Regions from separate parts of the Phascolarctobacterium faecium genome, predicted to be linked through region 3. Evidence: riboswitches for the same ligand, from Rfam matches in the RefSeq annotation. Region 3 holds a riboswitch; each other region holds the start of a gene.
The links. Region 3 has a riboswitch for cobalamin ahead of PFJ30894_RS01100 (TonB-dependent siderophore receptor). Riboswitches for the same ligand answer to the same signal wherever they lie in the genome.
Positions count from the first base shown of each region.

Region 1 (2,201 bases), 910 kb from region 3:
TTTGGTTTAGCAACGGATGTAGGAGCTGGTGAATGATGGATGACTCTAAAAAGAGGTTCCAAATAGGTTTTATTGGCTCATTAGGATTTCATTTATTTGTATTTCTTGTTTTGGCGTTTGCCGGTCTATTCGCTGCTAATCATGTTGATGATAAGATCGTCGAAATAGCAGTTTTTGGCGGTGGCGGAGGAGGCGGCGGAGGAGGCGGCAGCGGTATGAAGCCAGCCGATGCTACAGAAGCAGATTTGGCAGCAGCGAAAGCGAATGCATTGCAAAATAAACAGCATAGTGCTTCGCAGCCACAACAGCAGATAAAAAAATCCGGCCAAATAAATACTGACGATATAATTGAAAAAACTACTCGTCAGGAGCAAGTGTATCAACAACAGCAGAATAATCAAGTCAATGAAAATGTATCTGAGGAATTACAGACCCAAAGTAAAAATATTGCCGGTGCTGATGTGAAAGAAAATACTGGCAGTGGTGGTGGTTATGGTACTGGCCAAGGCAGTGGATATGGAAGCGGCAGTGGTTCTGGCAGTGGAACTGGAACAGGCGGCGGACATGGTGCTGGAGTGGGTACTGGTATAGGTGACGGAACAGGTTCTGGAATGGGTACTGGAGAGGGTGGCGGCTATGCTGGCGGTGATCCTTCGGCAAACCCTGCTATTCCTCCGCGTTTGTTAAAAAGTCGTCAACCTAGCTATCCAAGCAGCGCCAGAAGTGCCAGTATTGAAGGAACGACGACAGTGCGCATTTTGGTAGGCTACGACGGTGAAGTTGAATCTGTCATTGTCGCAGAATCTTCTGGTAATGCTGCTTTAGATGCTGCTGCTGTTGATGCATGCTATGGCTGGCGTTTTAGCGGTGCTAAAAATGGTGTTGGACAAAAAATACGTTGCTATACATATGTTCCTATTACTTTTAGGCTAAGATCAATTTAAAACTTAATAAGAATCTCCATTGGTTTTTTCTGAATTTTATGCTATAATGATACGGTAATTTGATATTATTAGGTGCCCGTGAGGGCGTAAATGGCAAGATCGGTGTAAATCCGACACGGTCCCGCCACTGTAATAACGCTGAGGCGTTTAAGTCAGGTGCCTGCCTATGTGTGAAAGCTGTATCCACGAGTGATGGAGATGGCAAGAGAGCTGTGTCTTTTAAGGATAAGTATGCGCTTGTATCTTTGTGACTTCTGTCGGAAACGGCAGGAGTCTTTTCTAATTATTAGTAAAAAATACTAGGTGGCAGAATGTCTTTAGCAAGATGTTTGTTCAGGAAGAGGTTGACGCATGGAAGAATATCAGATTTCTCAAGGGAAACGTTTGCGTTGTGGTTATACAACTGGAAGTTGTGCGACTGCAGCCTCCAAGGCTGCTGCAATGATGCTTCTGACAGGTAAACGTGTTGATTTTGTTCAGATAGATACCCCAAAAGGTATTATACTTAATTTGGAACCAGAAGATGCTGTTATTACTGAAATGAGCGTAACATGCGCTATTCGTAAGGACAGTGGCGATGATCCTGATGATACGAATGGGATATTGATTTATGCTACTGTAGAAAAAACAGCAGAAAAGGGGATAAATTTATTAGGCGGTATTGGCATTGGCTATGTAACTAAACCAGGATTGGCCTGTAATGTTGATGGACCTGCCATTAATCCGACACCTCGGAAAATGATTGTTTACGAACTTGAAAAAGTAATGAAGTCTGCAGGATATGAACAAGGGTTAAAAGTTACTATTTCAGCTCCTGAAGGCGTTGAAATTGCCAAGAAAACTTTCAATCCACGTTTAGGTATTTTAGGTGGCATTTCTATTTTAGGAACCAGTGGAATTGTTGAACCAATGAGTGAAAAAGCTTTGATAGAAACAATGTATGTGGAAATTGATACACAGGCAGCGTCTGGAAATAAAAATTTGCTGGTGTTTTTTGGCAATTATGGAGAAGACTTTACTCGTGATGTACTGGGACTTAATATTGATGATGCCGTGACCTGCAGTAATTTTGTTGGGGAACTTTTAGATTATGCGGTTTATAAGGATTTTGAGACCTTGCTGTTAATAGGCCATTCAGGAAAGCTGGTAAAACTAGGGCAAGGTGTGATGAATACCCATTCAAAATATGCTGATTGCCGCACAGAGTTAATGGCTCTTTTGGCACTGCTTACCGGTGCTAAAGTGGAAGTTGGTAAA
Region 1 is NZ_AP019004.1:1,778,854-1,781,054, reverse strand. It holds gene PFJ30894_RS08690 (ExbD/TolR family protein) at 1-36, shown strand, start outside; gene PFJ30894_RS08685 (energy transducer TonB) at 33-944, shown strand; cobalamin riboswitch at 998-1,126, shown strand; gene cbiD (cobalt-precorrin-5B (C(1))-methyltransferase CbiD) at 1,296-2,201, shown strand, end outside.
Region 1: linked by a shared signal. The riboswitch ahead of cbiD (cobalt-precorrin-5B (C(1))-methyltransferase CbiD) and the one ahead of PFJ30894_RS01100 (TonB-dependent siderophore receptor) in region 3 are both predicted to bind cobalamin.

Region 2 (2,201 bases), 960 kb from region 3:
CATTTCTGCTGTTACTAATAAGTTATAACCTTTATCAATACATTCATCTGCTACCTTCATACCAACTTTCAATGCTTTTTCGGCCTGCTCCACTGTCATGGCCGGTCCCTGTGTAAAATCTTCTGTACCCCAGGCAACCTTCTCCTGATGAACTTTAGGCATTGCACTCAAGTCAAAAGCCGTACCTGCATCGATCACAAAAACATCGGCACCGGCATGACGTGCCATAACGTTAGCGCCGGCAGTTTCCCTCATGTAACCGTTTATCATCTGCATAGTTACTTCCTGCGGATATGCGCTTACGCCATATTTGGCAATTCCATGATCGCCGCACATTAACAGCATTGCACTTTTGATTTTATCAGGCAATGCCGTCCCAGTCATGGCAGCATATTTTTCAACCATTTCCTCCAGCTTACCTAAACTATGCAGCGGCTTATCCATTTTAGCCCAGTTATTTTTTATTACTTCCGCAGCGTTGCTATCCAACGGTGGAATCATTATTTTTTCCATTGCTCTGCTCCTTCATCATCAAAACTAAATGCCATTTTCTTTAGATCAACAGCTTGACCGGCGACACAATAAAAGACCCTGTCACATACATCGGCAACCTGCTGGTTTATCCATCCGGCAAGATCTCTGTACTCACGTGCCATAACATTATCCGGTACGATACCACCGCCAACTTCATTAGTAACAAATACTACCAGTTTTTCTGTTTTTCTGGCGGCTTCCAGTAATTTTACAATTTCACCTTTGACAAATGTTACCTTTTCTTCAAAAGTTCCTGCAATTGCAACCTTGCCATACATCAAATTACTCATATACAAAGTAAGACAGTCAAACAAAATTGCATCCGCTTCCTTACCTGCCTCAACCATCACCTGTTCGGCAGCATAAGGTGCTTCATAATTATTCCATCTTTGGGGAGAACGACGTTCCTGATGTAGCCGAACACGTTCAGCCATCTCGTCGTCAAAGATTTCAGCCGTAGCTATATAAGCGCATTTAGATCCATAATGCAAAACAAAACGCTCTGCGAATTCACTTTTGCCGCTTCGTGCACCGCCAGTTACTAAAATCATTTCTTTACACATCCTTAAGCCTCCCTTCAAAATAAAAATACCCTCTCGAGAGAGGGCATAAATAAACAACCTATGCAAGTATCCACCTATCTCCCGTAGGTGTAAGATACCCGTAACAGGCAGGTCTCCTGGCTCAGGTTCAACATTCAGCTGCGCCTTCCCAGTTTCCCAGTGGCATATTGCAGTGAACTTCCCTTTACAGTAGCGGGACTGCGCCGGATTTACACCGGTCTTCCCTATTAAGCGCCGACCGCAATCGGCACACCTGTTGATTTTTTCCAATACTATATATTCTACATTCTTTTGCAAAGTCCTGCTGACCTGCAAAGCATTTTTTCATATTCTTCATCTAAATAATCATGGGCGTCATTAACATTCCTTACGGTAATCAATACACGGCTGCGTCCAAACCAGTAATACACCCTGATTTCATACCATTGAGCTACACCATCCGCTCCGACGAAACGACATTCGCAGCCAGAATAATCAGGAGTATTATTGTAATTTGCAGATAAAACGTCAAAATCAAGCTGAGCCGTAAATTTTTCAATATCTTCAGGATAAAGCAATTCCTGAACGATATGCTTGTAATCATTTTTATAATCACCTGTATACGGAATAAAAACATTCCCTGTAGGATTAAAAGCCATTCTTGAATAGCGTCCATCTTTTAGATTCAATTCAATTGCAAAATCATACATCTGCGGGAATAAATCGCCCAAATCTCTGTATGATGGTAATTTTACAGTACGTCCGTAACCGTTGATGCTGCGACGTTCAGCATTAACTATTTCAATCTTACTTAAATTAAGCAGATTTTCAAACTGCGGCCTTCTCAACGGCTGGCAATAATAGAATCCCTGAGCTATATTGCAGGAAACACTTTTCATTATCGCAACCTGTGCCTCAGTTTCAACACCTTCACAAATCATCGTGATATCCAATTCTTTTGCAATAGCTGCCATCCCTTTGATGATTTTGATATCTTTATCATTATCACAGGCGGCAAGCATTCTTTTATCTATTTTTAAAATATCAACGCTGATATCACTTAAAATACGCAGAGACAAATACCCGGCGCCAAAATTATCAACAGCAATCTTAAATCCCTGATTT
Region 2 is NZ_AP019004.1:1,727,322-1,729,522, forward strand. It holds gene cobT (nicotinate-nucleotide--dimethylbenzimidazole phosphoribosyltransferase) at 1-513, opposite strand, end outside; gene cobU (bifunctional adenosylcobinamide kinase/adenosylcobinamide-phosphate guanylyltransferase) at 501-1,097, opposite strand; cobalamin riboswitch at 1,187-1,369, opposite strand; gene PFJ30894_RS08440 (EAL domain-containing protein) at 1,379-2,201, opposite strand, start outside.
Region 2: linked by a shared signal. The riboswitch ahead of cobU (bifunctional adenosylcobinamide kinase/adenosylcobinamide-phosphate guanylyltransferase) and the one ahead of PFJ30894_RS01100 (TonB-dependent siderophore receptor) in region 3 are both predicted to bind cobalamin.

Region 3 (2,201 bases):
GCCACCAGCAAGCCGCAGCTTTACGCAGAAAAAATCCTGGAACACTTTGGCCTCGCCGCTCACTTCTCAACAATAGCAGGCCCCGGGTTCAACGGCGAGCTGCCAACCAAAGCCGACGTGATCAGCGAAGTGCTGCAGCGGCTGCACCTTACCGCTGCTGATAAGAACGCCGCCGTTATGCTGGGCGACCGCGAGCACGACGCTATCGGCGCACAGCAAAATAAAATCTCCATCATCGGCGCAGGCTACGGCTACAGTTCCCCGGGCGAACTGAGTGCCGCCGGTGTCAGACAAATCGTTTCTGCTCCGCAGGATTTTGCAGAATTTTTATTATGATTTATTTTTAAAGCAGTTACATCGATCATGATGTGGCTGCTTTTTTATTTTCCTCTGCGCCTTGAACTTTTCGCAGAACCATTGACATATAACGCTTCACACTGCATAGATAAAATTGATTTTTCAGACTATTATATATCAACAACTTATTGAGAACAGCTATGTTTTTTAATAAATTAATTTTAGCATAAATTATTACTTGTAATATAAAAAGTTAAATGTTATAATTCTATCTGATTTCAAAATTGAATACTTTATGATAATCAGGTGCATTATTGCCTAACAGAGAAATCGGTGCAATGCCGATGCGGTCCCGCCGCTGTAATGCCGAGCAAACCTCAAAACGTCACTGGGAAACTGGGAAGACGAGGTACGCGATGAAGCAGAGCCAGAAGAACTGCCTGATTATAGCCCATTACGATCCTGCGAAAGACAGGAATGGAGCGTTACAAGAGCTTTTTACGCTTTTCTGTCTTTATGCGCAGAAAAGCGTTTTTTATTTTGCTTTTATTTTTCTGGCACGCGAAACCCGGTCAGCTCGGTCAGAAAAACTAAAGATATAAAAATTATTTGACGAGGTGTTTAAAAGATGGATGGGAAGAAAAAAATCTGGGCAACGGCCATCTTATGCGCTGTTGCCAGCGTTGGCTTTGTAGTACCAGCTGGCGCCGAAGAAACCATGACGCATGATTTGGACGAAGTCATCGTCGAAGCCGACAGAAATACTCTGCCGGGGGGATTTGTAGCCAACAACGACAGAGTTGGCATTTTGGGCAATATCAAAGCAATCGATGTTCCTTTTACACAAAAAAAATATACTGAAAAAACTATTATGACCTTTTATGACCCCAATCAGCCTTTAAACGGTACTTTGGCTAATACCCCTTCTATTCGTATCGGCAGTACTTCTCCCATGTATACAGATTTCAGTATGCGTGGCGTCAATATGAATGCTTCTCATTACTACATCAACGGTATTCCCAATATGTTCAACCAGACCCGCAGCATCCCGGCATATATCCTCAGCAGCGTCGATATAGTCTCCGGCCCTAACACCGTGCTTAACGGCGCTACCTTTTCCAACAACGGCACTAATGGCACCGATGCGCCGGCAGGACTGCTGAACGGTACAACCAAACGCGCTGCTGCAGACCCTGTCACCCGCTATACACAGCGTTTTTCCGGACGCAGTACCTGGACCGAAGACCTTGATCTAGGACGCCGCTTTGGTAAAAACAATGAATGGGGCATCAGAGTCAACGCCCATAATGAAGACGGCGGCCTTTCCATAAAAGGTGCCGATGTACGTGATAAAAGCATTTATATCAACTTAGATCATCAGGACGCTAAAAGTATGACTAATATTTTCGGCGGTTATTATGACTGGAAGGTAAATGGAGGCCAGCGCTGGCTCAGTGCCAGCGGTGTTACCAAAGGCAATCTGGCAGAAACCCCGAACGGTAAAACAGACCTCAGTTTTGACGGTCAGACCAAATATAATCACGGCATGCTGTTTACCTTAAACCATATCCAAAAATTCAGCGATAAATGGAGCGGTTTCATCAACGGTGGCTACGGGCATTATTCAGAGCATAAAAACGATCCCAACAGTGGTTCACTGACTCTCGGTGACAACGGCAAGCTCTCCGGTAAATTCCGCGACTATGTCTCCGACAGTAAAAGCAGTTACTGGCAGGTCGGCGTTTCTAACAAGGCCGCCATCGGTAATGTAAAAAATGACTTGTCTTTTGCCGTTGATTATTTCATGTATAAAAGTAAAGCCGTCAATTCCGGCAGTGCTGCAGGGCAGGCCACTATCGGCGGTGATCTGTGGAATGGCGTTCATATTATCGGCACTCCAATCG
Region 3 is NZ_AP019004.1:233,674-235,874, forward strand. It holds gene PFJ30894_RS01095 (HAD hydrolase-like protein) at 1-336, shown strand, start outside; cobalamin riboswitch at 585-755, shown strand; gene PFJ30894_RS01100 (TonB-dependent siderophore receptor) at 926-2,201, shown strand, end outside.

Region 4 (2,201 bases), 650 kb from region 3:
CAACTAGATTGATGACCATATACATAAGGGCGATCCATAAAACAATCCCCTGTACAAGCTGAAAGTCACGATAAATAATTGACTGGACCGCTAAATAACCAAGTCCCGGCCAGGAAAAAACGATCTCTACTACTGCCGCACCACCCAGCAGGTTGCCGAATGACAGCCCCAGCAATGTGATCAAAGGCAGCATCGCATTCGGCAATACTTCCCGCCAAAGGATATAGCTTTCACTCATGCCTCTTGCCCTAGCACCGACAACGTAATCCTGATTGAGTTCTTCCAAAACCGTCGTCCTTACCTGACGTGTATATTTGGCTGCCATAACTATACCCAACGTCGTAGCTGGCAAAATCAGAGTCTCCAGACTTACTCTGCCACCGACAATTGGCAGCCAGCCTAATTTTAAACCAAAAATCCACAATAGCATCAGCCCCATCCAAAAATTAGGGATTGAGACACCAAAAAAAGTCAGACCTCTCACAGCATAATCAAAAACACTGTTGCGTTTGACAGCAGAATAAATACCCAAAGGCAGTGAAAACACCAACATAAAAAGTGTAGAAGCCAGCGCTAATATCAATGTCGCCGGCAGTGACTGCATCAATTCTTCAACAACAGGTTTTTTAACCATATAGGAAAACCCAAAATCACCCTGTACCGCTCTTCCTAACCAATCTAAATATTGAAAAATAAAAGGCTTATCCAAACCCAATTCATGTCTCAGCGCATCAATCTCAACCTGACTGACAACAATATCCTCATTACCGGCAATCATTTGCCTGACCGGATCACCTGGCGACAGCATAACTAAAGCAAATGTTACAAAGCTGATACCCAAAAGCACCAATACGATTTGCCCGATCCTGCCCCAAATCTGTTTGTTTTTCAAAGCTTCCCATCTCCTTACAAAAAAATCTCCTGCAGCCATGAACCACGGATGCAGGAGATCATAAAATATTGTTTAAACAGGCAAGACTGCCTATTTAAGTCAAATTTCAGGAACTAGCTGCTGATCCGTCACCCGCGGATATGGCAAAAATCAAAGGCTGCGATCTGACTTACGCAATATGCGCTTACAGTGGCGTGACCGTGCCGGATTTACACCGGACTTCCCTAATTCAACCTTGAGGCACCTTTGATAAAATTATTAAGTTGTATTAATATTAGCACAAACCATATACTTAGTAAACACTTTTATTTAATCTTATAAATCTTTTCTCCAAGCTTTCTCAATGAATAAAATAATATTAAAGACTGAATCCCAACAAATATTAAAAACGATATCCATAAGCCATCATTGCCAAGTAAAGGTACTAACAGTCTCTCCACAGGCCAAAATACAGCTAAAGCAATCAGCATCATATTTCTTATAGGAACCGTATAAGTAGCACCTGTAAACATTCCATAAAGAGCTAGGCCTATGCCAGCTATCAAAGGATAAATAAGAACATAATATTTGTAAGTTTCTGCTAACACAGCTACTTCCTCTAAGTCTGTAAAGCAATTTATTAAAAATGTACTGCCAAATGTAAATCCAAGCATTAACAGAAACACCAACACAAACAACCATTTATAGGTCATTTTTAAAATCTGCCAAAATAATGCCCTGTTTTTCTGTCCCAGAGCCCTTCCTGAAAAAACAGAAGCACCATTAGCCATACCGTCGACCAAGAACGACATGATATCTTTCAGCTGAAACAGTACGGCATTCGCTGCCAGCACTACAGTTCCTAATGCAGCACCGGCAGCAGCAATAATATTGTTAACTGTCAGCAGGCAAGCCGTACGAATCATTAAATTAGTATTGACCAAAAGTATTTTCGTTAGCTCCTCAGGCTCTATAACGGTTTTATAATCAAAATTTTTATAATCAAAGTTACCATAAAGATACATTAGCCAACAGCCTGCGGCAGCGCCATAAAGCTGACTTAAAAGTGTAGCCCAGGCTACTCCTTCAATATCAAAATGTAATACAAATACAAACAATACACTAAGTATCATATTCAGGACATTGCTTGAAACCTGCATAAATACAGAAGCACGTACTTTTGTCTGCCCCATCAGCCATCCTAACGACACATAATTGAACAGTACCAGCGGTGCTCCCCAAATCAAAATTTCATAGTAAGCCGAACAGAGTTCTGCTACATCCGAAGCCGGAGCAACCAATGACAGATAAGCCGTCAAAATAGGTTTCT
Region 4 is NZ_AP019004.1:879,282-881,482, reverse strand. It holds gene nikB (nickel ABC transporter permease) at 1-892, opposite strand, end outside; adenosylcobalamin (AdoCbl) riboswitch at 1,007-1,144, opposite strand; gene PFJ30894_RS04285 (MATE family efflux transporter) at 1,198-2,201, opposite strand, start outside.
Region 4: linked by a shared signal. The riboswitch ahead of nikB (nickel ABC transporter permease) and the one ahead of PFJ30894_RS01100 (TonB-dependent siderophore receptor) in region 3 are both predicted to bind cobalamin.